Regions from separate parts of the Rhizobium sp. 01N48 genome, predicted to be linked through region 4. Evidence: predicted binding sites of a transcription regulator. Region 4 holds the regulator's gene; each other region holds the start of a gene.
What was found. The regulator PhoB, encoded in region 4, activates phosphate uptake and scavenging genes when phosphate is short. The targets are predictions, from matches to a motif close to TGTCATNNANCTGTCAT.

Region 1 (7,067 bases), on a different contig from region 4:
CGGCGCCGAAATCGGTTTCCATCGCCCAGAAGGCGGTGATGACACCAGGGGGCACGCCGTATTCCTGTTCGGCGCGGGCAAAGACGTCGGCGAACTGCTTCATCTTCTGGCGGCCGATGTCGAGGCGGGCCTGGCTGACGGTGCGCTGGGAGAATTCGAGGAAGGTCTGCTTGAACACGCCCTGGGCGCGGTCGCGGCTCAGCACCTTCGGATCGATCTGGGCACCGGCAAGCGCCTTGTCGGCGGCCTCTGCCGATGCGCCGGCTGCGATCGCTTCGGCCTTAACGCCGGCGAGGAAGGTGGAGAGATCGCCGTCACATGCGAACGCAGGCGCGGCGGGGGCTGCCGCCGTCGCGGGCGCCTGACTGGCCGGTGCGGCCGGGGCCGGTGTTTGCGCTGCCGCGCCGGTCGCCAGACCAGCGGCAAGGAGGAGAGCGAGCGCAGAACGGCTTGCAGGCGTGCGGTGCATGGAGTGTATCCTCGTCATTGCTTGAATTGCTGTCGATGTCCCAAATGATTGTGACAGAAGCAAGAAAGAAAACGGGACGTTACTAAGAATTCCTATCCTTGGATACGGCAGCGACCCAGTTATTCCAGTTCTTCGCCGAACCCGCGAACACGTTAATGTCAGTCGGGCCCTTGATCCCAGGGATCACGCCGGTCGAGGTGTACTGCCAGAAGGCCCAGCGACGGTTGGCGTAGGTGACCTCAGGGTGCTTCGCGACGGAGCGGACCCAGAAGTGATAATCCTGGAAATAGCCGTCGAGATTTTCGCGGTGGAAGTCGACCGAGGTGTAGATGATCGGGCGCTTGCCGTAATAGGCTTCGAGCCTGTCCATGAAGCGCTTGATCTCGGAGCGCACGGTCTCGGGATCGGGACGTGTGCGGCAGGTCTTCGATTCACCGTTCCACTCGACATCGAGCACCGGCGGCAGCTTCATGGATTCCTTCGGCACGTTGCTGATGAACCAGTCCGCCTGTTCGTCGGCGGACGAGCAGAAATAGTAGAAATGATAGGGGGCGTGCGGAATGCCGACCTGGCGAGCTTCCTGCCAGTATTCGCTGAAGCGCGGGTCGATGCGGTCCTTGCCTTCGGTCGCCTTGATGAAGGCGAAGTCGACGCCCGACTTGCGCACCGTCTGCCAGTCGATATCGCCCTGCCACTTGGAGATGTCGATGCCGTGGATGGCGTTTTGCTGCGGATGCTTAGGCCCGAAATCCTGCGGATCGGTGTCCTGGAACCGCATCTTCGGCTTTATGGAGGCGGTGGAGAGATAGTCATAGCCCGAGGAGGTGCAGCCAGCGAGCATAAGGGCAAGGGGCAATACGCATAACAGAAGCCGGCGCATGGATGTTCCGTCGTGAACCGAATGATCTTTTTGCCCCACAGCCTGACCTTCGAATTGACGCGTCCAGCGCTTAGATGCCCTCTCTATTCACCATATCAACGTAAAAAATCGGTTAGTTTCAAGCTAAATATTAGCGGGCCTTAATTATTATCGCGCGCCAGGCATAGCCGCCGCCGATCGTCTTGAAGATCAGCTGGGCATTTTCCTGGTCAGCCTTGGCCTGCAGGACGTCTCGCAGCGTCGCGCGCGGCGTGACGTGGAACTTGTCGAGCCACGAGCGCAGCAGGGCGCGAAACCAGCCAGGCAGGCCTTCCTGCTGGCCGAAATCGACGACGTGCAACTGGCCGCCGGGCGCGAGTGCCGCGAGCGAGGCGTCGATCGCGCGTTCCCAATCGGGGATCATCGACAGCGCGTAGGAGATCATCACCCGGTCGAAGCCATCAACGCCGAAATCGCGGGCGTTGAAGGCCGTGGCGTCGGCGACGCGGAAATCGGCCGAGGTGTTCAGGCCCGCGAAGGTTTTGCGGGCCGAGATCAGCATTTCCTGCGAGATGTCGAGGCCGTAGAGCTTGGCCTCAGGATAATGCCTGTGGGCCAGCGCCAGGTTGCGACCGGTGCCGCAGCCGACCTCGAGCAGCGTGGCGCCCTTGATAAGATCGAGATTGCGGATCGTCTGGTCGCGGCCAAGGAGATAGTATTTGCGCGTCAGATCATAGATATGGCGCTGGTAGCGATACATGCCGTCCATCAGGTCGGCATGTTTCTCAGAGGGGGCGTCCACCGGGCTCATATCTGTCTGGCTCATGGCTTCTTCACATAGATGTGGAAGCCGCCGTAGATCGCCGAGCGGTCGAGCGCGGTCAGTTCGAGCGAGCGATCCTCGAGATAGGTCCACTGGTCGCGGATGGCGGGCGACAGGCGGCCTTCGATGATGCTCTTTTCGGCGGCGGTGCGGAAGATGACGCGGGCGCCGTCGCGGGCGGTGCGCGAAATTTCCGACCAGACGTCGTTGAGCTGCTGGTCCGTCATCCAGTCCTGCGCATCGAGCAGGATGTAGCGGTCGCGCGAGGCGGCCGGTTCGCCGGCAAGCAGTTCGGTGAAGCTTGCATGATGAACGCTGACGCGATCGACATTGGCGCGGATCGCCTCGTAGTGCTCGGCCTTCAAGTAGGTCGGCAGCGGGCCTTCGCCTTCATCGGCATAACGGCGGGCGAAGGCCTGCCACGCGAAGTAGTTCTCCTGCATCGGGAAATGACAGGTGAGCTTTTCAAGGCGGTGGCGCAGAACCGGCGCGATCGAATTGTCGGCGGCGAGGCTTGCGAGCTCGTCATATTGCTGCGGCGGGATGCCGAGGCCGAAGAGCGAGCTCTTGCGGCTGGTGATCCAGCGCACGACAGGCTTTTCGAACAGAGGCGCGATCTTCTCGTCGAAGAGCTGGCGCTGTTCTTCCATCGTCTTCGCCTTGGCGACGCCGGTGAGGTCGATGCCATGGACGCGGGCGAGAAGGTGGGCGGCGCCGATAAAGCGGCCGAGCAGGCCCGTCTTGTAGATGTTGCGGTCGAAGACGGTGACGCGGCGGCGGCCGAACTTGCGGCCGTTCCAGTAGTTGCTCGTGGCTTCATCCAGATTGGCCGACAGGAAGCGATCGAAGGCCTGGCTGTTGGCGGACTGGTTGGGTCTTGCCAGGAAGCGAACGAGATCGGCGTGAGCGGGAAGGTGGCGGAAGGCGCCAAGCTTCAGCTTGTTCAGCGCGATATGGTGCGGGTTGAGATCGACGACGTCGATCGAAGCCGGGCTTTGCGAGAGATAGGCGAGCATGTTGCAGCCGCCGGAGCCGATGGTGACGATGCGGTGATGCGGCTCGAGCTCCATTGCCTTCATGTCGAGATCGGGATCTTCCCAGATCTGCGGATAGACGAGGCCGGAAAAGAGCAACCCGAAAAGACGTTCGGACAGGCCCTCTTTCGAAAAGGCCTTGTGGCGGAGAAGAGCTGCCTTGAGTTTCCGGTTCTTGCGGAAGCCGGCATCCGGGGCAAATTCCGTCATAAGTGAGTCTCTCAACATTTAGCGTTCAGGGCGTTTAACGCGGCGGCGCTACAGTTTGATGACGTCCCCTGTGGGCGGCCGGGCTGCGGGCGCCTCGCGCAATTGGGAACGGCCGGGACTTGACGGCGCTTTCTAAAGGGCAATTTTCCTGTTTCTCTATTGGCTGGGGAGGGGTGCTCATGGGACGCGTTCTGCGCATCTTGAAGGCGGCGGCTGCGGGTGTTGCTGTCATCGTCGTTGCGGGTGCGGGCTGGCTTTATGTCAGGCCGCCGGAGCTGCTCAGGATCGGCGACGGCTATGCGGCGAAGATCGTCTGCTCGAATGTCTTCTTGGCGGGGCGCGATGCGAATGCCGTGCTTGCCGAAGACGTCCAGGCGCCCGGCAATCCCTTACTCAGATTGATTCGCGTGCAGGTCGATGAGGCCGGCAAGCAGGTGACGGCGCGCATCCTCGGGCTGTTTGCGGCCAATTATGCGATCTACCGCGATGGCCTCGGCTGCACGGCCGTGCCTGATGGCGATTTCGCTGCTGCGCGAAAGGCGGTGCCCGAGCCTGTCGTCGCGAAGCCTGCACAGGACGCAGCCGCGCTGCCGATCGAAAACGACGCGGCGATTGCAGCACTGCTCGCCGACCCTGATTTGACGGGCGCGCATATGCGCGCCGTGGTCGTCTTGCATGACGGCAAGATCGTCGCGGAGAACTACGGCAAGGGTTTCGGGCCGCAAACGCCATTGATCGGCTGGTCGATGACCAAGACGGTCAATGCGGCGCTCGTCGGCCGGCTGATGCTCGACGGCAAGATCGGCGCCGAGGATGCCGGGCTGTTTGCGCAATGGCGCGACGACAAGCGGTCGCAGATCACGCTTGGGCAGCTGCTTGGGATGGAGAGCGGCCTCAGGTTCAACGAGGATTATGGCACCGTGGCTGACGTCACGCGCATGCTCTATCTCGACGCCGACCAGACGGCGCTGCCGGCAAGCCTTGCTCTCGACGACGACCCCGGCACGCAGTTCAACTACTCTAGCGGAACATCCGTGTTGATCTCCCGCATCTGGATGGATCGCCTTGGCGACGAGAAGCAGGCGATCGACTATCCGAGGACGGCGCTGTTCGATCCGCTCGGCATGTCGAGCGCGGCGTTCGAAGTGGATGCGCGCGGAACTTTCGCCGGCAGTTCCTATCTCTATGCGACGGCGCGCGATTGGGTGCGGTTCGGGCAGTTCCTGCTGCAGGATGGGGTCTGGAACGGTGAGCGGCTGCTGCCCGAGAGCTTCATGAGCATGATGCGCACGCCGACGGCATCTTCCGGCGGCATGTATTCGCATGGTCAGTCCTGGCTTCGCCCGCCCGGCAGCGGCAGGAGCGGGGAGACCGGCATTCCGGACGACGCCTTCTGGCTGGAAGGACATGACGGACAGAGCATGGTGATCGTGCCCTYGGCCAGTCTCGTCATGGTCAGGCTTGGCCTGACACCGAGCTGGCTCAGATACCGGCCGGAAATTCTGCTGAAGGAGATATTGGCGAAGCTGCCGCCGCCGACCCGATCGGCCTCGGCCGATCTCGCGCAATAGAGACGTTAAAGGCTGTAAGGCTTAGTAGTTGCCGTGGGCGATGTCGTCCATGCCCTTGCGCTTTGCGTCGTAGTAGTAGCCGCGGGCATATAGCCTGACGGCGTTGTCTTCGCTGTTGTCGGACACCAGCCATGCGCCGCGCAGGTATTTGGCGGCATATTTGATGTTGGTTTCGGCGTCGAACAAGCCTTCAGGCTGTCCGTCGTAACCCATCGACTTGGCGGTGTTGTACTTGATCTGCATGAGGCCGAAGTAGCCGCGCTTGTTGTAGGCCTTCGGGTTGTATCGGCTTTCGCGGTGAACGACGCGGTGAAGCAGCGTCGCGGGAACCTTATAGATCTGCGAGTACTTTTCGATGATCTTGGTGATCGCGCTCTTTTCGACCGTCGGTGCGCCATCGTCGTCGCTGTCATTGTCGCTGAACATCGGCGGCGCGGTCGGCGGGTCCATCGGGCCCGACGTGTCGAAGCCGTAGTCCATCATCGAGTGCGGCGTGGTGTCGATCGCCGACAGGGCGGCAATGGCATTGTTCTGCGGGCTGGCGGCGAAAGCAAGTTCGGTCGACGGAGCACCCGGACGCGGTGTCGGCACCACGGACTGGATCGCGGTCATTTCAGGTGTCAGCGGGATCTGGCCGTAAGCGGCAGGCTGCAACTGCGCGGTCTGCTGCGCCGAATCGACTGTCGGCATGGCGGCGGTTGCGACGGATGGAGCGGTCTGATCGCCGCCGATCTGAGTACCAGGTGTGCCTTCGCCTGCTGGAATGGCCGCGAACATCGCGTCTTCGCCGGGCTTCGGGGTAGGGACGACGACCTGTTCGGCCATCAAATCTGCCTGGGAGGTGTATTCGACGCTCGAGCAGCCAGCAGCAACGCAGCACAGCATCGTGGATACGATGAGATTGCGTTTCAAGCCGGAAATACCGATCGCTGCCATACTCTCACTCTCGTGAAAACGCGCCACCCCGGCAGCGTCAAAAGTTACCAAAAACCTTAAGCCCTGAATTGCCAATTAACCTATTCGTTGCTTTGCGGCAACCCACGGAAAATTTCTTGAGCTTTTCGCGGTCGGTAACCTGAGATTCTCAGGCGGCGATACGGCGATATCCGGCGGTCACGGCACCGGCTGCAATGAGCAATGTGCCGCCCGTGCGATTGACCGCGCGCTGCACGGCGGCCTTGCGAATCAGGCCCCGCGCGGCGTGCGCGGCAAGCGCGTAAGTGGAGGCGTTGATTGTCGCGAGCACGAGGAAGGTGGCTTCCATGATCAGCATCTGACTGAAGAAGGGAAGCGCAGGATTCAAGAACTGCGGCACGAAGGCGACGAAGAACACGATGCTCTTCGGGTTGAGCGCGGTCACCACATAGGCGTGGAGGAAAATCTTCAGCGATTTCTCCTCGGGCAGATTGTCATTGTCGGCCATCGGGCCGTCAATGATCGGCGCCCGCCAGAGCTTGATGCCGAGCCAGATCAGATAGGCGCCGCCGATGAACTTCAGGACGGTAAACAGCGTGGCCGACGCCGCCAGCAGCGCGCCGAGGCCGAAGAGCGACGCCGTCATCGCGGTGAAGTCGCCGAGCGCCACGCCGCTCACGGTCGCAAAGGCTGTCTTGCGGCCGTGGCCGAGCGCGTAAGATACGACGAGGAGAATCGTCGGCCCTGGGATAGCCAGCATGATTGCCGATGCGGCAGCAAATGCCAGCCAAGCTTCGAGCGACATGGAATCTCCTCCTCTTTCATTAGAGGACAAGCAAAGACATCATATCTCGCCTGCGTCAATCATGCGTCTTCGTATTTCTGGCCGATCTCGTCCATCAGTTCGCCGAACCACTTGACCGAGGTGTCGAAAGCCTTGCCGCCCTTGATGCGCGGGAATTCGATGGTGCGCAGCTTGCCGTTCTGGCCTTCGTCGTGGCCGGTCACGCCCGAGACCTTGTTCAGCGCGCTCTCGACGGCTAGGTCGGTCATGCTCTGGATCAGGCGCAGATCGTCGCCATTGGCAGGCGCGGAGCGGGCGAAGTAGCCGGATTTCTGAACCAGCGAACGCTCGGCGTTCAGCAGGCTCGCGAACTGCTTCTGGAACCAGCCGCCGACATTGATC
Region 2 (7,067 bases), on a different contig from region 4:
TGTCGCGATAATGCAACGCCCGCCTAACGCGGGCGCTATCGTCAAGCGGGCTGGGCAGCCATGGCGGGCTTAGATGCGCCATCGGTGTCGGCGGCGACGATGCGCTTGCCTGTGTCGGCCGCAAAGAAATGCAGCTTTTCGGGCGCGATGGTCAGGCGCAGTTCGGCGGGAATGTCGATATCGGGCGCCAGCACTGCGGTGATCGGCTGATCGCCGAGCAGGCCGTGGACCAGCCGCTGGGCGCCGAGTTCCTCGACATATTCGACACTGACTGGCATGGCGTGCTGGTCGGGTCCGGCAAGGCAGAGATCCTCGGCGCGGATGCCGACGGTGACGGCGCCCGAGGTCGGAGCGCAGCCGGAAAGGTCGATCAGGCTCGGCCCGAGCGCCAGCTTGTCGCCGTGCAGCTCGCCCTTCAGGAGGTTCATGGCCGGAGAGCCGATGAAGGAGGCGACGAAGGTGGAGGCCGGGCGGTGGTAGACATCGAGCGGCGAACCGACCTGCTCGATCTTGCCGCCGTTCAAGACGACCAGACGGTCGGCCAGCGTCATCGCTTCCAGCTGGTCGTGGGTGACGTAGATGGAGGTGGTGCCGAGACGGCGCTGCAGGCGCTTGATCTCGCCGCGCATGGACACGCGCAACTTGGCATCGAGGTTGGACAGCGGCTCGTCGAAGAGGAAGACGGCCGGCTTGCGGACGATGGCGCGGCCCATGGCGACGCGCTGGCGCTGGCCGCCGGAGAGCGCCTTCGGCTTGCGCTCGAGATACTGGTTGATCTCCAGCATGCGGGCGGCCTCGGCCACGCGCGCATCGATCTCGGCCTTCGGCGTCTTGCGGTTCTTCAGGCCGTATTCCAGGTTCTGGCGCACGCTCATATGCGGATAGAGCGCGTAGTTCTGGAAGACCATGGCGATGTCGCGATCGGCGGGCTCGACATTGTTGACGACCCGCGCGCCGATCTTCACCTCGCCTTCGGAGATGGTCTCGAGGCCTGCGATCATGCGCAGCAGGGTGGACTTGCCGCAGCCGGAGGGACCGACGAGCACGATGAACTCGCCATCGGCAATCTTGAGTTCGATGCCGGAAACGGCGCGAACGCCGCCGTGATAGATCTTGCCGACATTATCGACGTCGATGGAGGCCATTGTTACTTCTCCGTCTCAACCAGGCCTTTGACGAAAAGGCGCTGCATGAAAATGATGACCAGAACCGGCGGCAGGGCCGCGAGGATGACGCCTGCCATCACAAGGTTCCATTGTGTATCGCCATCCAGCACCGCGGCCAGGCGCTTGATGCCCATGACGACGGTGTAGTAGCCGGGTTCGGTGGTGATCAGCATCGGCCAGAGATACTGGTTCCAGCCGTAGATGAACATGATGATGAAAAGTGCCGCGATATTGGTGCGCGACAGCGGCAGCAGGATATCCCAGAAGAACTTCATCGGGCCGGCGCCATCGACGCGCGCCGCTTCCATCATCTCTTCGGGAACCGTCAGGAAGAACTGCCGGAACAGGAAGGTGGCGGTCGCCGACGCGATGACGGGAATGACGAGGCCGGCATAGGAGTTCAGCATGCCGAGATCGGCAACGACCTTGTAGGTCGGCAGGATGCGCACCTCGATGGGGAGCATCAGCGTCATGAAGATGATCCAGAAGGCGACCGTGCGGAAGGGAAAGCGGAAATAGACGATGGCGAAGGCCGAGATGATCGAAATGGCGATCTTGCCGATCGCGACCAGGATGGCCATCGCCAGGCTGTTGCCGAGCATCAGGAGGAACGGCGGTGCGCCGGCGTTGGATGCGCCGGTCCCGAGCAGCACGCCGTAGTTCTCCAGCATCTGGTGGCCCGGCGTCATCGGCACCACGCCGGTCAAGAAGTCCGAGGGACCGCGCGTCGAGGCGATGAAGGCGAGGTAGACGGGGAACACCACCATGCCGATGCCGATGATCAGCACGAAGTGGGTGAGGAAATTGAGGAAGGGACGGTTCTCGACCATGGCTGGCTCTCGCTTCAATACTGCACTTTGCGCTCGATCCAGCGGAACTGGACGACGGTCAGGACGACCACGATCAGCATCAGCACGACCGACTGCGCGGCCGACGGGCCGAGATTGAGACCGACGAAACCATCGGCATAGACCTTGTAGACAAGGATGTTGGTCGATTGCGACGGACCGCCCGAGGTGGCCGCGTCGATGATCGGGAAGGTGTCGAACATCGCGTAGGTGATGTTGATGACAGCCAGGAAGAAGGTGGTCGGCGACAGCAGCGGGAAGACCACGGTCCAGAAGCGCTTGATGGGTCCGGCGCCATCGATCGCGGCGGCTTCGGTCAGCGAATGCGGGACCGACTGCAGGCCGGCGACGAAGAACAGGAAGTTGTAGGAGATCTGCTTCCAGGCGGCGGCGATGATGATCAGGATCATCGCATTGTTCGGGTTCAGGCGATGGTTCCAGCTGTAGCCGAAATGTTCCAGCACATAGGGAATGATACCAACGCTGGGGTTGAACATGAACCACCAGAGCAGGCCGGATGCGGCCGGCGCAACGGCATAGGGCCAGACCAGAAGCGTCGTATAGAAGCGCTGCGAGCGGATCACGCGGTTGACGCAGATCGCGAAGAGCAGCGACAGCCCCATCGACAGCACGGTGACACCGATCGAGAAGACGAAGGTGACGGTCAGCGAATTCAGATAATCCGGATCTTGCAGCAAGCGCGTGTAGTTCGCCAAACCGACGAAGGTGTCCTTCAGACCGAAGGGATCCTGGCGCAGGAAGGACTGCCATACGGCCTGAACCGCCGGCCACACGAAGAAGACGATCGTGATGAGCAACTGCGGTGCGATCAGGAGATAAGGCAGGAGACGGCTTTGGAAGACGGTGCGTTTGGTTTGCATGCATGACCCCTCAAGGAAAATGCCCTCCCCGGACGGGCCGGAGAGGGCTGACGGAGGGAGCGACCCTTAGTTGGAATTCGCTGCTTCGAATTCGCGCAGCTTGGCATTGCCCTGCTTTGCGGCTTCGTCGAGCGCTTCCTGACCGGTCTTCTTGCCGTTGAGAACGGCTTCGAACTGCTGGTCGATGACGTCGCGGATCTGCGTCAGGTTGCCGAAGCGAACGCCCTTGGAGTTTTCCGACGGCGTGCCGCGCATGATCTGCTTGATGGCGATGTCAGAACCGGCGTTCTTTTCGTAGTAGCCCTGCTTCTGACCAAGCTCGTAAGCAGCGTTGGTGATCGGCAGGTAGCCGGTGAACTGGTGCCAATCGGCCTGAACTTCAGGCTGCGACAGGTAGGTGAAGAACTTGGCGGCGCCCTTGTAGACAGCCTTGTCCTTCTGACCGTTCAGAACCCACAGCGTTGCGCCGCCGATGATCGAGTTCTTCGGATCCTGGGTGACGGTGTCGTCGTAAGGCATCGGCGCGAAGCCGACCTTGAAGTCCTTGGCGTTGTTGATGACGCCGGCGCGCGAAGCAGACGAGTTCATGTAGGCTGCGCACTGCTGCGAGTAGAAGAGCGGAGCAGCGTCGGCACCGGCGCTCGGGCCGCCGTACTTGTAGACGCCTTCATCCTGCCAGGTCTTCAGGTGATCCCAGAACTTGGCCTGGTTCGGGCCGTTGAAGGTGAACTCGGCGTTCATGCCGCCGAAGCCGTTCTGCTGGGTGCCGTAAGGCAGGTTCTGGATGGCGGAGTAGTTTTCCAGGCCAACCCAGGTCGCGCCGTAGGACATGGTGAAGCCGCACTTGGCAGCGCCGGAAGAGACGATCTTCTTGCTCATTTCGGCAAGCTCGGCCCAGGTCTTCGGAGCGACTTCAGGATCGAGGCCGGCCTTCTTGAAGACGTCCTTGTTGTAGTAGAGGATCGGGGTCGACGAGTTGAACGGCATCGACAGGATGTTGCCCTCAGCGTCGGAATAGTAGCCGACGACAGGCGCCAGGAACTTCGACGGATCCCAAGGCTCACCCTCGTCCTTCATCAGCTGGTAGACCGGGTAGACGGCGCCCTTGGCGGCCATCATCGTGCCGGTYCCGACTTCGAAAACCTGAACGATGGCGGGCTGCTGGCCGGCGCGGAAGGCGGCGATAGCGGCCGTCAGCGTCTCGGGATAGGTGCCCTTGTAAACCGGAACGATCTTGTATTCGCTCTGGCTGTCGTTGAACTTCTGGGCAACTTCCTCGAGCTTCTTGCCGAGCTCGCCACCCATGGCGTGCCACCAGGTCACTTCGGTTGCAGCAAAGGACGCGGAAGCGGACAAAGCAACCGCAGCAGCGGCCAATGAAATCGACTTAAACATGAAAAACCCTCTCCACCGTTGTTGGCGTGAGGACGCAATAGAGGCCTATTGTGACACCTCCTTAACAGTTTTGTGACGGGCCGATTACAAATTCCGAAGAATTTACTCAGCTAACGAAAGCGATCAGAACGCATCGCGCAAATGGACCGGCCATCGCCCGGGCAAGATGGCGACGATGTCGTAGCGTTGAGACAGGCGGGCATGGTCGCGCTGGCGGGAGAGCCAGAGATCGCTGGCACCACGGATGCGGGTCTGCGCGAGATGCGAGACGGCATCGACGGCCGCGCCCTCGTCGCGACGCGCCTTCACCTCGACGAACACAGCCAGATCGCCCTTGCGGGCGATGATGTCGATCTCGCCGAGGCGCGTGCGGTAGCGCAACGCGACAATGCGGTAGCCTTTGAGAATGAGATAGAAAGCGGCGATGTATTCGGAGACATGGCCCCGACGCAGTGCCTTGCGGCGAAGACCCTTTTGATGCGGGTCCGTAGCGTCGTTACCTGACATCGCCCGCCTTTCGGTCGAGAAGGCGCTGATAGAGTTCCTTGCGGGGGAGACCGGTGATGCGGGCGGCCTCGGCGGCGGCCTTGGCGGTCGGAAGCGTTTGCGAGAGATCGGCGAGGATGGCGTCGATATCCGTCTCTTCGATCGCGCGTTCCGGCGCCGGGCCGATGACGAGGACGATCTCGCCTTTGACATTATCGACATCCGCATAGTGAGCGGCGAGCTCGGCGAGCGTGCCCCGGCGGAATTCCTCGTAGCTCTTTGTCAGCTCGCGGCAGACGGATGCCGGGCGATCGCCGCCGAGAACGTCCGCTGCGGCAATGAGCGTGGCGCCGATGCGGTGCGGGGATTCGAAGAACATCAGTGTCGCCGGCGTGGCGGCGAACTCGGACAGGCGGTCGCGGCGGGCCTTGTCCTTGGTGGGCAAGAAACCGGCAAAGAGGAAGGCATCGTTCGGAAGGCCGGAGCCGACAAGGGCTGCCAGCGGCGCCGATGCGCCAGGGATCGGGATCACCCGATAGCCGGCTTCGATCGCCGATTGCGCGAGGCGGTAGCCGGGGTCTGAGACCAGCGGGGTGCCGGCATCGGAGACCAGCGCCACGGATTTGCCCGCTTCGAGCGCGGCAAGCAGCCGGGGCCCGGCTTCGTCGGCATTGTGCTCGTGATAGGCGTAGGGGCGGTTCTGGATGCCGTAGCGATCGAGCAGCACGCGGGTGACGCGGGTGTCCTCGCAGGCGAGCACATCGGCACCGGCGAGCGTTTCCAGCGCGCGCAGCGTTATGTCGCCGAGATTGCCGATCGGCGTCGCGACGAGATAAAGGCCGGGCTCCTGCGGGCGGGCGGGAACGGCCATGTTGTGCAGGCGGAAGCTGCGCTGCCTGCCGCCCTCTGTCGTCGTCTCGTCATTGCTCAAGATATGTGTGCCCTTTCTGGCTTCCGGCCTTTATGGGCGACACCTTTCTCTTCGGCAAGGGGCAGGACTTCGCCGGTAACGGTGATTTCTGTGAGCATCCGCAGCGAAAATGGCAATTGCTGGGGCAGCGACCTTTGCGCCTCTTGCATTCGTCCGCAAAATTCTGCCATTTTGCGCGTCCAATCCTCCGATCCCAGCTTTTGGGAAAGGCATTATTCAGGCGCGTTCAAGCGCGCCCGGGCAGTAACGGTCGAAAGCGGTAGCATCCCATGCGTATTACTATTGAGCGGTCCAACCTTTTGAAGTCGCTGAACCACGTTCACCGCGTGGTTGAACGCCGCAACACGATCCCGATCCTGTCGAACATCCTGCTGCGCGCCGATGGCCAGAACCTCGACATGAAGGCGACCGACCTCGATCTGGAAGTGACGGAAGCGACGCCCGCCAATGTCGAGCAGCCCGGCGCCACCACGGTTCCCGCCCATCTGCTTTACGACATCGTGCGCAAGCTTTCCGACGGCTCGGAAGTTCTGCTCGCCACCAGCCAGGATGGCGGCTCGATGACGGTTCAGTCCGGCCGTTCGAAGTTCTCGCTGCAGTGCCTGCCGGAATCCGACTTCCCAGACCTGACGGCCGGCACCTTCACGCACACCTTCAAGCTGAAGGCGACGGATCTGAAGATGTTGATCGATCGCACCCAGTTCGCGATCTCGACGGAAGAGACCCGCTACTATCTGAACGGCATCTTCTTCCACACGATCGAAAGCGAAGGCGACCTGAAGCTGCGCGCCGTCGCAACCGACGGCCACCGCCTGGCGCGCGCCGACGTCAACGCTCCCTCGGGCTCCGAGGGCATGCCTGGCATCATCATTCCGCGCAAGACGGTCGGCGAACTGCAGAAGCTGGTCGACAACCCGGAAGCGATGGTCACGGTCGAAGTTTCCGACGCCAAGATCCGCCTTTCCATCGGCTCTATCGTCATGACCTCGAAGCTGATCGACGGCACCTTCCCCGATTACCAGCGCGTCATCCCGACCGGCAACGACAAGGAAATGCGCGTCGATTGCACGAGCTTCGCGCAGGCCGTCGACCGCGTCTCGACCATCTCGTCGGAACGCGGCCGCGCCGTGAAGCTGGCGCTTTCGGACGGACAGCTGCTGCTCACCGTCAACAACCCGGATTCGGGCAGCGCCACGGAAGAAGTGGCGGTCGGATACGACACCGACGCCATGGAAATCGGCTTCAACGCCAAGTACCTGCTCGATATCACCGCGCAACTCTCCGGTGATCAGGCGATCTTCCTTCTGGCCGATGCCGGCTCTCCGACGCTCATTCGCGACACCGCCGGCGACGATGCCCT
Region 3 (7,067 bases), on a different contig from region 4:
TTGGTCAGCGGCTGGATATCGAGGAAGTCTGTCACGTCATTCGCCTTGTATGCGCCAGTGGCGTAGGGATTCGAGATCGGAAATCAGCGTCTGCAGGTCACGCCGCACGGTGGTCCAGATCGCGGGCAAATCGGCGCGATAATAATCGTGAACCATAAGATTGCGCATGCCCCGGATCTGCGCCCAGGGTATCTGCTCATGCTCACGAGGAAATTCCGGATGGTTGCTGGCGATCCGCGATGCCGCCTCGCCGAGCAGCACCAGCGACATGGTCACCGCAAGCTGCGTGCGCACGTCGGACAGGAAGGCCTGCTCGTCCATGTCTTCGGTGAGCATCCGCGCCTGTTCGGCGGCGGCCTGCATCCTGCCGATATAATCGACCAGCCTCTCCGCGCTCATATACGGGTCGCTTCCAAAAGAACACGCTCGCGAATGTTCTCAGGCAGACCGCCCGGCGTCACCAGATCCACCTTCACCCCCAGAATATCCTTCAACTCTTCCAGCAATCCGCCGAGATCGAACAGAGACGTCCCCGGCAGCGTATCGACCAGAATATCGAGATCGCTATCGGCCCGATCTTCGCCTCGCGCCACCGAGCCGAAAACACGCGGGTTCGCCGCGTTGAAGCGCGCCGTCGCCTCGCGGATCGCCTGCCTGTTTTGCTCCAGCACTTCCGATGGTCTCATCGTCTTCTCACACTACCACTCTGCAAGAATAATGGACGAACTCATATCGGCTTGGCCTCTTCGAGAACGCGCCGCCGGACATCTTCGGGGAAGTCGCCCGGTATCATAAGATGAACATCCGTCCCCAGAATATCCTTCAACTCTTCCAGCAATCCACCGAGATCGAAAAGAGACGTCCCCGGCAGCGTATCGACGAGAATATCCAGATCACTATCCACCCTATCCTCACCCCGCGCCACCGAGCCGAAGACACGCGGGTTCGCCGCGTTGAAGCGCTTGGTCGCCTCGCGGATCGCCTGCCTGTTTTGCTCCAGCACTTCCGATAGTCTCATCGTCTTCGCTCCTGTGAGACGACTATAAGCGGCGGATCGAAAAGAGAAAAGTGGCCAGCATGACCGCCGGCTACTCACCCTGCATTCGCCAACTGCGAACCAAATCGAGCGCCGTCAGCAGATTGGGGACATCTTCCTTCGCGGTGGCCCACACCTTATCCAAATCGATGTCGAAATATTCGTGAGCAATGCGGTTGCGCATCCCCCGCATGGCGGCCCAAGGAAATTCCGGGTGCTCGGACACAAACTCCGGATGCGCTTTGAGCAACTGCGATGCGATTTCTGAAGCCATCAGCAGGCTCATGCCCACGGCCCGTTGCAGGACAAGATTATCGATGAACTCTTCCCTGCTGACGTTTTCGATCATGCGATGGGCATCGGCCGCCGCCTGCCTCATACGATCGAGAAGCTTGGCGATCCGCTCCGGGCTCATATCGGCTTTGCTTCGTTCAGAACCTCACGGCGCACATCTTCCGGAAAGTCACCCGGTGTCAGCAAGTGGACCTCAGTGCCAAGCATCATCTGATCGAGCGCATCCTGCAAACCGCCCAGCGTCAGCAGCGTGCTTCCGGGCAGCGCATCCACCAGAATATCAAGATCGCTATCCGCCCGATCCTCGCCCCGCGCCACCGAGCCGAACACACGCGGGTTCGCCGCGTTGAAGCGCTTGGTCGCCTCGCGGATCGCTTGCCTGTTTTGCTCCAGCACTTCCGATGGTCGCATCGCACTCGCTCCCTCTCGACGACTATAAGCGGCGGACGGACAAGAGAAAAGCGGCGCCATCAGCGCGAGGGCAGAAGCGCCTCGAGCCTCAGGAGCGCGATGCGTTCCACCTGCGCCGTCGCCGTTTCGAATTCCGCGTCGCGGCTGTTGTCGATGCGCTTTTCAAAGGCCGAGAGGATTGCCTGCTTGTCGAGACCCTTTACCGCGATGATGAAGGGAAAGCCGAATTTTTCGACATAGGCGCGGTTGAGTTCGGTGAAGCGCTGGTGCTCCTCAGGGCTCAGCCGGTCGAGGCCGGCGCCGGCCTGTTCCTTTTTGCTATCCTCGGTCAACTCACCGGCGATCGCCAGGCGGCCGGCGAGATCGGGGTGGGCGCGCAGAACGCCGAGGCGTTCCTCCGGGCTCGCGGCGCGGAAGATCGCCACCAGCGCCGTGTGCACGCGGTCGACGTCGAGTGTCTCGCCGACGAAACCGTCGTCGAAGGCGCGCTCGGCGATGAAGGGCGAGTGCTCGAAGACGCCGCCGAAGCGGGAGATGAACTCGTCGCGCGCGATCATCAGATGGCCTCCGGCTTGTGGTGCTTGTGCCAATGCTCGGCGATCTCGATGCGGCGCGGGATCCACACCTTCTCGTGCTCCAGCACATATTGCATGAAGCGCTTCAGCGCCGCCGCGCGGCCCGGGCGGCCGACAAGCCGGCAATGCAGGCCGATCGACATCATCTTCGGGCTGCCCGCCTCACCCTCTTCATAAAGCGTATCGAAGGCATCCTTGAGATAGGTGAAGAACTGGTCGCCCGAGTTGAAGCCCTGCGGCGTGGCGAAGCGCATGTCATTGGTTTCGAGCGTATAGGGAATGATGAGGAACGGCTTGTCGTCCACGCCCTTCACCCAGAAAGGCAGATCGTCGGCATAGCTGTCCGACGAGTAGAGAAAGCCGCCCTCTTCCTGCACCAGCCGCAGCGTGTTGTCGGATGGCTTGCCCTGGTACATGCCGTAGGGCCGCTCGCCTGTTAGTTCGGTGTGCAGCCGCACGGCTTCGAGAATATGCTTGCGCTCCAGCTCTTCCTGGAAATCCTTGTATTCCAACCAGCGGTAGCCGTGGCTGGCGATTTCCCAGCCGGCTTCCTTCATCGCCGCCACCGCCTCGGGGTTGCGCGCCATGGCCTGCGTCACGCCGTAGACGGTCGCCTGCACCTTGAGCTCGGTGAACATCCGCCAAAGCCGCCAGAAACCGGCCCGCGAGCCGTATTCGTAGATCGATTCCATGTTGAGATTGCGCTGGCCGGGCCATGCCGCCGCGCCGACGATCTCCGACAGCAGATTTTCCGAGGCCGCGTCGCCATCCAGAATGCAGCTCTCGCCGCCCTCTTCGTAATTGATGACGAACTGCACGGCGATATTGGCGCCGCCGGGCCATTTCGGGTCGGGGGTGTTGCGGCCATAGCCGACGAGATTGCGCGGGTAAGTCTCGGATACCATGAAATCACCTTCCAGAAAGTCGGCGAACGGTAACACCTCAAGAGCGAATGTCGAGGCGGAAACTGCGCAACAGAGTTTTGCCTTTGTGGCACAACCGCTTAGGCCGGAACGGGAACCCGCTCGCGCCGCGCGCTGACCTTGCCCATCGGATGCAGCGAATGCACCCGGAACGGCCCGCCATTGCCCTCTTCGACCATCAGCGCCACGTTCGATATCTTTACGGGATCGACGAGAACCGGCTCGAAAACGCTGCGCAGCGATCGCTCGATGCGCGACATGTCGACCAGGCTGACCGGTCCGGTCAAAGGCATGTGGAAGCGGAACTCGTCCATCACGTGGGGGCATCCCCAGCGATGCAGATTGGCGAACTGCGCCGCCGAAAGCCCATCCGGATCGCTGCGCTCGATATCGGCATCGCTGAGCGGCGCCCGGAACTGGTCGAACTGCTGCACGATCGAGGAGGCCAGATACTGGACGTTGTCGCAGGGAAGCGAAGGCACCAGGCTGAAGATGCTACCGGTGCGCGCAACCTCGAGCCGCGGAATGGAAAATGGCGTCAGCGTGCCGCAGAAGCGCATCAGTTCCCGCAGGAGTTGCGGCTCCGACATGTCGGTAGCAAGCCGGAATGGTGCCTTCAACGCGCCGTGAAAACCGTAGCGCCGCGGCACCGCCGTATGAAAGGCGACCTCGTGGATGCTGAGCCCGCGGATCGCCGTGGGCTCCACCATTTCGCCAGAAAACACGTTTCGGCCAAGCCAATTGGCAGCCGCATGCGACAGCGGGTCATTCGCGGCGGGCGTGAAGCAGATGGCGTATCGCATGCAATTTTCTCCGTCGGCACCAGGCGCGACTCGTCAGCGCGCCGCCGTTTTGCAAGCAGATAGGCGATTTGCATGACAGATTGACGAAGGACAGCGAGTGCTAATTCACGTTTAACGTGAATTGCCAAATATCTCGCGAAAGTGGCCGCTGATTTCAGGATCAAGACGGCGAAAAGCGGAAAAGCGTAGGCGAAACGAGAAAATTCAAGCGAGCGCGAGGCACTTTAGCGTGAAGCGACGTGAATATGATTGATCAGGTGAAAGCTCTCGGGCACCGCAAACGGTATCGCGCTGCCAGCTGCCATACGCACCACCGCCTCGGCGAGCCGGTGAGCTAGGCCGAAGCTGACCTTGAAGCCACCGGTCAGCGCCAGCAGTCTCTCATGCGCGGGATGCGGACCGATCATCGGGTCGCGGTCGATCGCCTTGGGGCGCAGCCCCGCCCAGCGCTCGAAAACGGGCGCATCGCGCAGCAGAGGCACCAGCGCCCGCGCCTTCTCGACCAGCACATCCAGCTGCCCGTCGGTCGAAAAGGGTGCGTCGAAACGGTTCTCGCTGGTGCTGCCGATCGCGACATGCCCGCCCTCATGCGCCACCACGTAGAGCCCGTCGCGGAAGATTGTCGGGAGGCCAGGATCGATATCGGCCTTCAGAAGCGCCGACTGTCCCTTCACCGGCTGGCCGAGCGGCTGTGTCAGGCCCGCCGTGTCGCGCGCCAGAAGCGGAAACGACTGGTAACCGGCCGCAATGATGCAATGTCCGAAGGCAATCGGCCCCTCATCGGTCTCGGCGATCCCGCGCTCGGCATCTATGCCGCGAACAGCTGAATTCTCGATGATGCGGATGTGTTTGGCGCGGCGGAGGAACGCTGCGAGCACACCCGTCAGCGATCGTGGCGCCACCCGGCCGGCCAGCGTGTCATGCACAAAGCCGCCCTCCATACCGGAAGCGTCCGGCCAGCCGGATACTGCGGGCGTATCGATCACATGCCAATGGAAGCGGCGCTCGCCGGCATGCCAATGGCTGTCGGCATCGGCTGAATGTCCGAGCGCGATATCGCGCAGATGCGGCTTGGGCAGCGGGATCAGGCGGCCGGAGCGACGGTAGCCCGTTGAGAGACCCGTCTCGGCCTCCAACCGCGCCACCTCGGCCTCAAGCGCCACGAGCGCATCGAACTGAAACTGCTTCTTCGGGTTCCATTTGTCCGGCATGTGCGGCATCAGCGCGCCGAGCAGGCCACCGCTCGCCCCACCTCCGAGCACGCCGGCATCGATCAGCACCGCGTCGATCCCCATGCGCTCGGCGTAGACGGCCGCCCAAAGGCCCATGATGCCACCGCCGACGATCAACAGTTCAGTGGACGATTGACCCGAGGGCAAGGCCGGACTATCGGCTGTTGACATGACAGACATCGATCCCGATCAGATTAATTTGGCACAGGCTGAGATAGCGAACCGGCCGCTTGAATGGCGCGACGGCGATATGCCCTATTCGCCGGCCTTTGGCGACCATTTTTATTGCCAGACCGACGGCCGCCTCGAATGCGGCCATGTCTTCCTCGCCGGAAACGGCCTGCTCGAGCGATGGGCCGAGGCGCAAAACTTCCTGATCGGTGAGCTCGGTTTCGGCACCGGCCTCAACTTCGCCGAGACCTTCAGGAACTGGAAGCTGGAGCGCGCGGAAGGACAGCATCTGCACTTCATGTCCTTCGAGCTCTACCCGATGCGGCGAGACGAGATCGACCGCGCGCTGTCGCACTGGCCGGAGATCGACGCCGAGCGCATCGCGCTGGTCTCGGCCTGGCCCGATCAGCCCGAGGGCACCTTGTCCTTAAAGCTCGACGAGCAGACCACGCTCAGCGTCGTCTGCGGTCGGGCGCTCGATGGCGTGGCGGCCGCTAAGGCCGGCTTCGATGCCTGGTATCTGGATGGCTTCGCCCCATCGCGAAATGCCGACATGTGGTCGCAGGAGCTGATGACGCTCGTCTGCGAAAAGACCGTCCCCAATGGCACCTTCGCGACCTACGCCGCCGCCGGTTTCGTCCGGCGCAATCTGGGCGCCGCCGGCTTTGCGGTCGAGCGCCGTCCGGGTTTCGCCGGCAAGCGCGAAATGCTCTGCGGCGTCAAGCGCGCCGAGGGTTAGGTCGAGATCCGGATCAGCTCAGCGAAATCCCGCTCGCGCGGCTTTCCTTGCCGAGCCAGAGTGCGATCTTTTCTTCCAGCAGTTCCGGGCTGATCGGCTTGGCCATGTAGTCGTCCATGCCGGCGTCCAGGCAGAGATCGCGGTCGGCGTCGAGCGCGTGCGCGGTGACGCCGATGATCGGCACGCGGTGCCCCTGCCCGCGCTCAAGCTCGCGGATGCGCCGCGCCGCGTCGTGGCCGTTCATCACGGGCATCGATACATCCATCATGATGATGCGCGGCGTATAGGCTTCCCAGGCCTCGACAGCCTCTTCGCCGTTCTTGACGACGAGGAAGTTGAGACCCGTAGCCTGCAGGATCTGCGTGAAGACAATCTGGTTGACCTCATTGTCCTCGGCGACGAGCACATCGATGAAGGACGGCGGCGCTCTTTCGTTGAGTGGTTCCGGCAATAATTCAGGTTCCAGCGGCGGCGCCTCGATGACGGGGCGCAGCGTCGGCGCCAGCCTGATACGGTTGGTCCGGACGACGTCGACGATGGTATTGCGCAGCACGTTGGCCCGCGCCGGCTTCATCAGATGCGCCTGGCCGTTCAGCGCCGCGAATTCCTTCTCGGTGCCGGAGATATCCATCGACGTCAGGAAGACGATCGGCAAGTCGGCGAAGCGTTCGTCGGCGCGCAGCAGGCGGGCGATATCGGCGCCGTTCATGCCGGGGATCTGGTAGTCGAGCACAAGCGCATCGATCGAAACACCGAGCGCGAAGGCTTCCTCCAGAATGGCGAGCCCCTCGACGCCGTCTTCGGCCGCCGCGCCATCGAAGCCCCATTGCGTGAGTTGCTCGGTCAGGATCTGGCGGTTGACGGCGTTGTCGTCGATGACAAG
Region 4 (7,067 bases):
GCCACGCGTTCGGAAACGATCAAGAAGGTCGTTCTCCCCGCCGCCCTGCCAGGTATCGTCGGCGCTCTCCTGATGACCGCCTCGCGCGCCATCGGCGAGACCATGATCGTCGTGCTTGCGGCCGGTGTTGCAGCCCGCATTCAGATCAACCCATTCGAGCCGATGACGACGGTGACGGTCAAGATCGTCAACCAGCTGACGGGTGACCTTGAGTTCACCTCGCCGCAGACGCTGGTTGCCTTCGCGCTTGGCATCACGCTGTTCTTCATCACGCTTTGCCTTAACATCTACGCGCTCTTCATTGTGCGCAAATACCGGGAGCAGTACGAATGACGGACGTTGTTTCCTCCGGACAGGGCGTCGTCGTCTCCAAGGCGCCGGCCCGCCGCGACATCGGCATCAAGCGTCGCTACGCCGCCGAACGCCGCTTCCAGGCCTATGGCATCGCTGCCATCTCCTTCGGTCTGATCTTCCTGGCCATCCTGCTCACGACGGTTATCCGTCAGGGCTACACGGCCTTCGCGCAGACCTCGATCACCCTGCCGATCGAGTTCTCCGAAAAGGTGCTCGACCCCAACAACAAGCGCGCCACCGACCCGTCGGTGCTGATCGCCGCCAACTATCCGGTGCTCATCCGCGACGCCATGGTCAAGACGCTCGGCATCAATGCTGAGAGCCGTCCGGAAACGCGTGATGCCACCGCGATGATCTCCAAGGGTGCACCGATCGTGCTTCGCGACATGGTCGTCGCCGACCCGTCGCTCATCGGCAAGACGGTCAACGTCACGCTTCTCGCCGACGCCAACGTCGACTCGGCCAACAAGGGCCAGATCGACCTGACGGTTGACGAGAAGAACCGCAAGGTCAACGACCGCCAGGTCGGCTGGATGCAGCAGATGGCCGCCAGCGGCACGCTCCACAAGGAGTTCAACACCGGCCTCTTCGTCAACGGCAACTCCAGCCGTCCGGAAGCCGCAGGTCTCGGCGTCGCCCTCATCGGCTCGCTTTACCTGATGCTGATCGTTCTTGCCCTGTCGCTGCCGATCGGTGTCGCCGCTTCGATCTATCTCGAAGAGTTCGCGCCGAAGAACAAGCTGACCGACCTGATCGAGGTCAACATCAACAACCTCGCGGCCGTTCCCTCGATCGTCTACGGTCTGCTCGGTCTCGCCGTCTTCATCAACTTCGCAGGCCTGCCGCGCTCCGCGTCGCTGGTCGGCGGTCTGGTGCTGACGCTGATGACGCTGCCGACCATCATCATCGCCACCCGCGCAGCCCTGCGCGCCGTGCCCCCTTCGATCCGCGCAGCCGCTCTCGGCCTCGGCGCTTCGAAGATGCAGATGGTGTTCCACCACGTCCTGCCGCTGGCAATGCCTGGCATCCTGACCGGCACCATCATCGGTCTGGCGCACGCGCTCGGTGAAACCGCGCCGTTGCTCCTGATCGGCATGGTCGCCTTCGTTGCCAATGCGCCTGCCACCCCGATGGATCCCTCCACGGCTCTGCCGGTGCAGGTTTACATGTGGGCAAACGAAGCCGAACGCGCCTTTGTCGAGCGCACGTCCGGCGCCATCATCGTCCTGCTCCTGTTCCTGATCGTCATGAACCTCGGAGCCATTCTCTTGCGTCGTCGCTTTGAGCGCCGCTGGTAAACGGAGTAAACATCATGAACATGTTGACGGAAGCAGCAGTTGAGAAGGCGCTAGACCAGAAGATGAATACCATTCCGTATAAAATGATCGGCCAGGACGTCTCGGTTTACTACGGCGAGAAGCGTGCGCTTTTCGACGTGAAGCTGAACATCCGCGAAAACACCGTGACGGCTCTCATCGGTCCATCGGGCTGCGGCAAGTCCACCTTCCTGCGCAGCCTGAACCGCATGAACGACACGATCGACAACTGCCGCGTTACCGGCAAGATCACGCTTGATGGCGATGATATCTACGATCCGGATATCGACGTCGTCGAACTGCGCGCCCGCGTCGGCATGGTGTTCCAGAAGCCGAACCCGTTCCCGAAGTCGATCTACGAAAACGTCGCCTACGGCCCGCGCATCCACGGTCTCGCCAAGGCGAAGGCCGACATGGACGTCATCGTCGAGCAGAGCCTGCAGCGCGCCGGCCTGTGGAACGAGGTCAAGGACCGCGTGCATGAAGGCGGCACCGGCCTCTCGGGTGGTCAGCAGCAGCGTCTGTGCATCGCCCGCGCGATTGCCGTCAGCCCCGAAGTCATCCTGATGGACGAGCCCTGCTCGGCGCTTGACCCGATCGCGACCGCCAAGGTCGAGGAGCTCATCCACGAGCTGCGCGAAGCCTACACGATCGTCATCGTCACGCACTCGATGCAGCAGGCAGCCCGCGTTTCGCAGCGCACCGCCATGTTCCACCTCGGCAACCTCGTCGAGGAGAACGATACCGACAAGATGTTCACCAACCCGGATGATCCGCGCACCCAGGATTACATCATGGGCCGCTTCGGTTGATCTCCGAAACCGGTAAACCTCAGGACATTCAAGGATAAGCCCCATGGCATCGACACATATCTATTCCGCCTATGACGATGATCTCAAGTTCCTGACGCGCCGCATCTCCGAAATGGGCGGCCTCGCGGAACAGATGGTCGGCGACGCCGTTCGCGCGCTCGTCAACGGCGACACTTCGCTCGCCCAGAAGGTCATCTCCGACGACGTGATCCTCGATCACGCCGAGCGCGAGATTGGCGAAAAGGCGATCATCACCATCGCCCGCCGCCAGCCGATGGCCGCCGACCTTCGCGAAATCATGGGCTCGATCCGCATCGCGGCCGATCTCGAGCGCGTCGGCGATCTTGGCAAGAACACCGCCAAGCGCGTCATCGCGGTTCAGAGCACGGGCGTTCCGCGCAAGCTCGCCCGCGGTCTCGAGCATCTCTCCGAACTGGCGCTCGTCCAGCTCAAGGAAGTTCTCGACGTCTACACCAGCCGCGTTGCCGATCGTGCCAAGTCGATCCGCGAACGCGACGAGGAAATCGACGCGATGTACACCTCGCTGTTCCGCGAGATGCTGACCTACATGATGGAAGATCCGCGCAACATCACCAGCTGCACGCACCTTCTCTTCTGCGCCAAGAACATCGAGCGCATCGGCGACCACGCCACCAACATCGCAGAGACCATCTACTACATGGCTACCGGCGCCCAGCCGGAAGGCGAGCGTCCGAAGGACGACACCGCCAACACCGTCGGCGCGGTCACGGAATAAGCGTTCCGGACCCACGCCCCCAGGAGACCGAGACGAATGATCCCAAGAGTAGCAGTCGTTGAAGACGAAGAAGCACTGAGCGTGCTTCTTCGCTATAACCTTGAGGCCGAAGGCTTCGAAGTCGATACCATCCTTCGCGGTGACGAGGCCGAGATCCGGCTGCAGGAACGCACGCCTGATCTTTTGATCCTCGATTGGATGCTGCCCGGCGTATCCGGCATCGAGCTCTGCCGTCGCCTGCGCATGCGCCCCGAGACGGAGCGCCTGCCGATCATCATGCTGACCGCCCGTGGCGAGGAAAGCGAACGCGTTCGCGGCCTGTCGACCGGCGCCGACGATTATGTCGTCAAGCCGTTTTCGACGCCTGAGCTCGTTGCCCGCGTCAAGGCGATGCTGCGCCGCGCCAAGCCCGAAGTGCTCTCCTCGCTGCTGAAGTGCGGCGATATCGAGCTCGATCGCGAAACCCACCGCGTTCACCGCAAGAGCCGCGAAGTCCGCCTCGGACCGACCGAATTCCGCCTGCTGGAATTCCTGATGTCGTCGCCGGGCCGCGTCTTCTCCCGCTCGCAGCTGCTCGATGGCGTCTGGGGCCATGACATCTATGTCGACGAACGCACCGTCGATGTGCACGTCGGCCGCCTGCGCAAGGCGCTCAACTTCTCCAACATGCAGGATGTCATCCGCACGGTTCGCGGCGCCGGCTATTCCATGGAAGCGTAAGGCGCTTCCATTCCATCCGATCCAACGAAAAACGGGCCCCGCGAGGGCCCGTTTTCTTGTGTTCCTTATCCGGCTTTCCGGGTCATGCGACCCGGTTGGCTGCCTTGCGGCGCTCGTTGACCGGCTGGTAGGCCATGCGCTGGTGGTAGGTGCAGTATGGCGAGTTGTCAGGGGACTCGCAGCCGCAGAAGTGGAAATCGTCAGTCAGCGGATCGCCGACCGGCCACTTGCACGTACGCTCGGTCAGTTCCGTAAGGCCGAGGCGGCGCGAGATCGGAACGACAACGTTGGAAGCCGGACGGTAGCGGACTTCCTCGATCGCATCGATGTCCATCTCTTCCTTGAGAGCCACTGCGCCCTGCGGGCGGGCAACGGCGCGGCTTGGCGAGATGCGTGCGGAATTGAAGTTGCTGGCAGCGCGCGGGGTCGAAACCGCCGGGCGCTTCGGCGCTCTGGTCGCGGTCGTCGTGCCGCCGGCCTTGGCGCGGCCAGGCAGGTTCAGGCGGTGGACCTTGCCGATGACGGCGTTGCGGCTTACACCGCCAAGTTGTGCCGCAATCTGGCTGGCGCTCAAGCCTTCGGCCCAAAGCTTCTTCAGTCTTTCAACGCGCTCGTCTGTCCAGTTCATGCCCTGTCTCCGCCTTATTGCGTTGGTGTAGGCAGAATCCTTCACCCATGGCACGGACGTGTCCGGACCAAGAAACGCTTGCTCGATTTTGGTGACTAGTTCCGCCGCATGCAGTCTAGTAATTGAGTTTTAACCTAGAGTGAGGGCGACTCCGTGACAAGAGTCGGTTGAATCGCGGCGAATCGATTTCTCGGTTTTCCCCAACTTGCTGGGTGGTAGAGTCATTTCTGCAACATTAGCTGTTGATAGCTCGCCGGCGCCCCGATGCTTGCTTGACGCATGCGGCAAAAGCTCAGTTTTGTTGACATCGCACTGCGAAAAGACAATAGTGCCCCTCGCCGCCGAAAGGCGGCATTTTTCATTTCCGGGCACCCGCTTTTTAGCCGGAGTCCGGGCCTTTGTTGAGCGAATGACAGGAGATCGCGCCATGGCTGAAGCCGCGCCGCTTTATGATACCTACTCTCGTGCCCCGCTGCGGTTCGAGCGAGGAGAGGGCGTGTGGCTGATCACCGAAACTGGCGAGCGATATCTCGATTTCGGCGCGGGCGTTGCCGTGACCTCCGTCGGCCATAGCCATCCGCACGTCGTCGGCGCGCTGAAGGATCAGGCCGAGAAGGTTTGGCACCTCTCCAACATTTACGAAATCCCCGGCCAGGAGCGCTTTGCCAAGCGGCTGACCGATGCAACCTTCGCGGATAAGGTGTTCTTCACCAATTCCGGCGCCGAAGCGCTGGAATGCGCGATCAAGACCGCGCGCCGCTACCAGTATTCGAAGGGCCATCCCGAGCGCTTCCACATCATCACCTTCGAAGGCGCCTTCCACGGCCGCACGCTGGCAACGATTGCCGCCGGTGGCCAGGAAAAGTATCTCGAAGGCTTCGGCCCCAAGACGCCCGGTTTCGACCAGGTTCCCTTCGGCGATATCGAAGCCGTCCGTGCCGCGATCACCGATGCCACGGCCGGTATCCTGATCGAGCCGGTACAGGGTGAGGGTGGTATCCGCCCGGCGACCACGGAATTCATGAAGGCGCTGCGCCAGCTCTGCGACGAAAACGGCCTGCTTCTGATCCTCGATGAGGTTCAGTCCGGCGTCGGCCGCACCGGCAAGCTCTTCGCGCATGAATGGTCCGGCGTGACGCCCGATATCATGGCGGTCGCCAAGGGCATCGGCGGTGGTTTCCCGCTCGGCGCATGCCTGGCAACGGCCGAAGCGGCCTCCGGCATGAAGGCCGGCACCCATGGCTCGACCTACGGCGGCAACCCGCTCGCCATGGCCGTCGGCAATGCCGTGCTCGATGTCATCCTCGAGGAAGGCTTCCTGCGCCACGTCAACGACGTCGCGCTAGTCTTCCGTCAGGGCCTTGCATCGCTGAAGGATCGTTTCCCTGATGTGATCGAGGATATCCGCGGCGAAGGCCTGATGCTCGGCGTCAAGGCGGCTGTTCCGTCAACTGAGCTGTTGCAGGCCATCCGCGCTGCCAACCTGCTGGCCATTCCGGCCGGCGACAATGTCATCCGTTTGTTGCCCCCGCTCGTCGTCACCGCTGACGAAGCCCGCGAAGGCCTCGCGCGCCTGGAGCGCGCCGCCGAGAGCGTGCGCGCCAAGGCAAAGAAGACGGCTTGAATGGATGGATGCCCGGCCGGATGGCGGGCGCAACAGGTTAAAGACAGATGGCTTCCCCAAAACACTTTCTCGATCTCTCCGCGGTAACCTCTTCCGACCTCAGGGTCATCATGGACGACGCCAAGACCCGCAAGCAGGCCTTCAAGGCTGGCCAGGGCGACAAGCCGCTGGCAGGCAAGATGCTGGCGATGATCTTCGAAAAGCCCTCGACGCGTACCCGCGTCTCCTTCGACGTCGGCATGCGCCAGCTCGGCGGCGAAACGCTGTTCCTCTCCGGCACCGAAATGCAGCTCGGCCGCGCCGAAACGATTGGCGACACCGCGAAGGTCCTGTCGCGCTATGTCGACGCTATCATGATCCGCACCACCGATCACGCCCGCATGCTGGAGCTCGCCGAACATGCGACCGTTCCCGTCATCAACGCGCTGACGGATGATACCCATCCCTGCCAGATCATGGCCGATATCATGACCTTCGAAGAGCATCGCGGCCCGATCAAGGGCAAGACGATCGCCTGGATGGGCGATGGCAACAACGTGCTGCATTCGCTGGTCGAAGGGGCTGCCCGTTTCGGCTATCGCATGAACATGGCGGTACCTCTTGGTTCCGAGCCGAAGGATCACTATCTGAACTGGGCCCGCAATGAGGGCGCCGAGATCATGCTGAGCCATGATGCAGACCGTGCGGTCGCCGGCGCCGATTGCGTGGTGACCGATACCTGGGTCTCCATGAATCAGGAACATCGGGCCCGGGGTCACAACGTCTTCCAGCCTTATCAGGTCAATTCGGCTTTGATGGCACAGGCCGACAAGGATGCATTGTTCATGCATTGCCTGCCGGCCCATCGTGGTGAGGA

Region 1: AC1DOG_RS01805 (BtaA family protein) is a predicted target of PhoB. The motif match lies at 3,443-3,459, and genes of this name have one in related genera.
Region 2: ugpB (sn-glycerol-3-phosphate ABC transporter substrate-binding protein UgpB) is a predicted target of PhoB. The motif match lies at 4,363-4,379, and genes of this name have one in related genera.
Region 3: AC1DOG_RS00260 (DUF1045 domain-containing protein) is a predicted target of PhoB. The motif match lies at 4,115-4,131, and genes of this name have one in related genera.

The regions. Positions count from the first base shown of each region.
Region 1 covers NZ_JBFTQT010000001.1:366,097-373,163, forward strand. Annotated here, with positions in the region: gene AC1DOG_RS01790 (lytic murein transglycosylase) at 1-469, opposite strand, end outside; gene AC1DOG_RS01795 (glycoside hydrolase family 25 protein) at 552-1,349, opposite strand; gene AC1DOG_RS01800 (class I SAM-dependent methyltransferase) at 1,480-2,154, opposite strand; gene AC1DOG_RS01805 (BtaA family protein) at 2,151-3,395, opposite strand; gene AC1DOG_RS01810 (serine hydrolase domain-containing protein) at 3,575-4,966, shown strand; gene AC1DOG_RS01815 (transglycosylase SLT domain-containing protein) at 4,988-5,902, opposite strand; gene AC1DOG_RS01820 (LysE family translocator) at 6,051-6,686, opposite strand; gene AC1DOG_RS01825 (pyrophosphate--fructose-6-phosphate 1-phosphotransferase) at 6,746-7,067, opposite strand, start outside.
Region 2 covers NZ_JBFTQT010000006.1:258,327-265,393, reverse strand. Annotated here, with positions in the region: gene AC1DOG_RS14520 (sn-glycerol-3-phosphate import ATP-binding protein UgpC) at 42-1,145, opposite strand; gene ugpE (sn-glycerol-3-phosphate ABC transporter permease UgpE) at 1,148-1,996, opposite strand; gene ugpA (sn-glycerol-3-phosphate ABC transporter permease UgpA) at 2,011-2,895, opposite strand; gene ugpB (sn-glycerol-3-phosphate ABC transporter substrate-binding protein UgpB) at 2,962-4,290, opposite strand; gene AC1DOG_RS14500 (YraN family protein) at 4,414-4,797, opposite strand; gene rsmI (16S rRNA (cytidine(1402)-2'-O)-methyltransferase) at 4,787-5,647, opposite strand; gene dnaN (DNA polymerase III subunit beta) at 5,977-7,067, shown strand, end outside.
Region 3 covers NZ_JBFTQT010000001.1:51,736-58,802, reverse strand. Annotated here, with positions in the region: gene AC1DOG_RS00300 (ureidoglycolate lyase) at 1-35, opposite strand, end outside; gene AC1DOG_RS00295 (HepT-like ribonuclease domain-containing protein) at 37-399, opposite strand; gene AC1DOG_RS00290 (nucleotidyltransferase family protein) at 396-686, opposite strand; gene AC1DOG_RS00285 (nucleotidyltransferase family protein) at 728-1,018, opposite strand; gene AC1DOG_RS00280 (HepT-like ribonuclease domain-containing protein) at 1,089-1,451, opposite strand; gene AC1DOG_RS00275 (nucleotidyltransferase family protein) at 1,448-1,741, opposite strand; gene uraD (2-oxo-4-hydroxy-4-carboxy-5-ureidoimidazoline decarboxylase) at 1,801-2,298, opposite strand; gene puuE (allantoinase PuuE) at 2,298-3,221, opposite strand; gene AC1DOG_RS00260 (DUF1045 domain-containing protein) at 3,320-4,042, opposite strand; gene AC1DOG_RS00255 (NAD(P)/FAD-dependent oxidoreductase) at 4,267-5,445, opposite strand; gene mnmC2 (tRNA (5-methylaminomethyl-2-thiouridine)(34)-methyltransferase MnmC2) at 5,444-6,184, shown strand; gene AC1DOG_RS00245 (response regulator) at 6,198-7,067, opposite strand, start outside.
Region 4 covers NZ_JBFTQT010000003.1:399,758-406,824, reverse strand. Annotated here, with positions in the region: gene pstC (phosphate ABC transporter permease subunit PstC) at 1-333, shown strand, start outside; gene pstA (phosphate ABC transporter permease PstA) at 330-1,652, shown strand; gene pstB (phosphate ABC transporter ATP-binding protein PstB) at 1,667-2,482, shown strand; gene phoU (phosphate signaling complex protein PhoU) at 2,526-3,239, shown strand; gene phoB (phosphate regulon transcriptional regulator PhoB) at 3,276-3,959, shown strand; gene AC1DOG_RS08385 (GcrA family cell cycle regulator) at 4,042-4,587, opposite strand; gene AC1DOG_RS08380 (aspartate aminotransferase family protein) at 5,015-6,211, shown strand; gene argF (ornithine carbamoyltransferase) at 6,259-7,067, shown strand, end outside.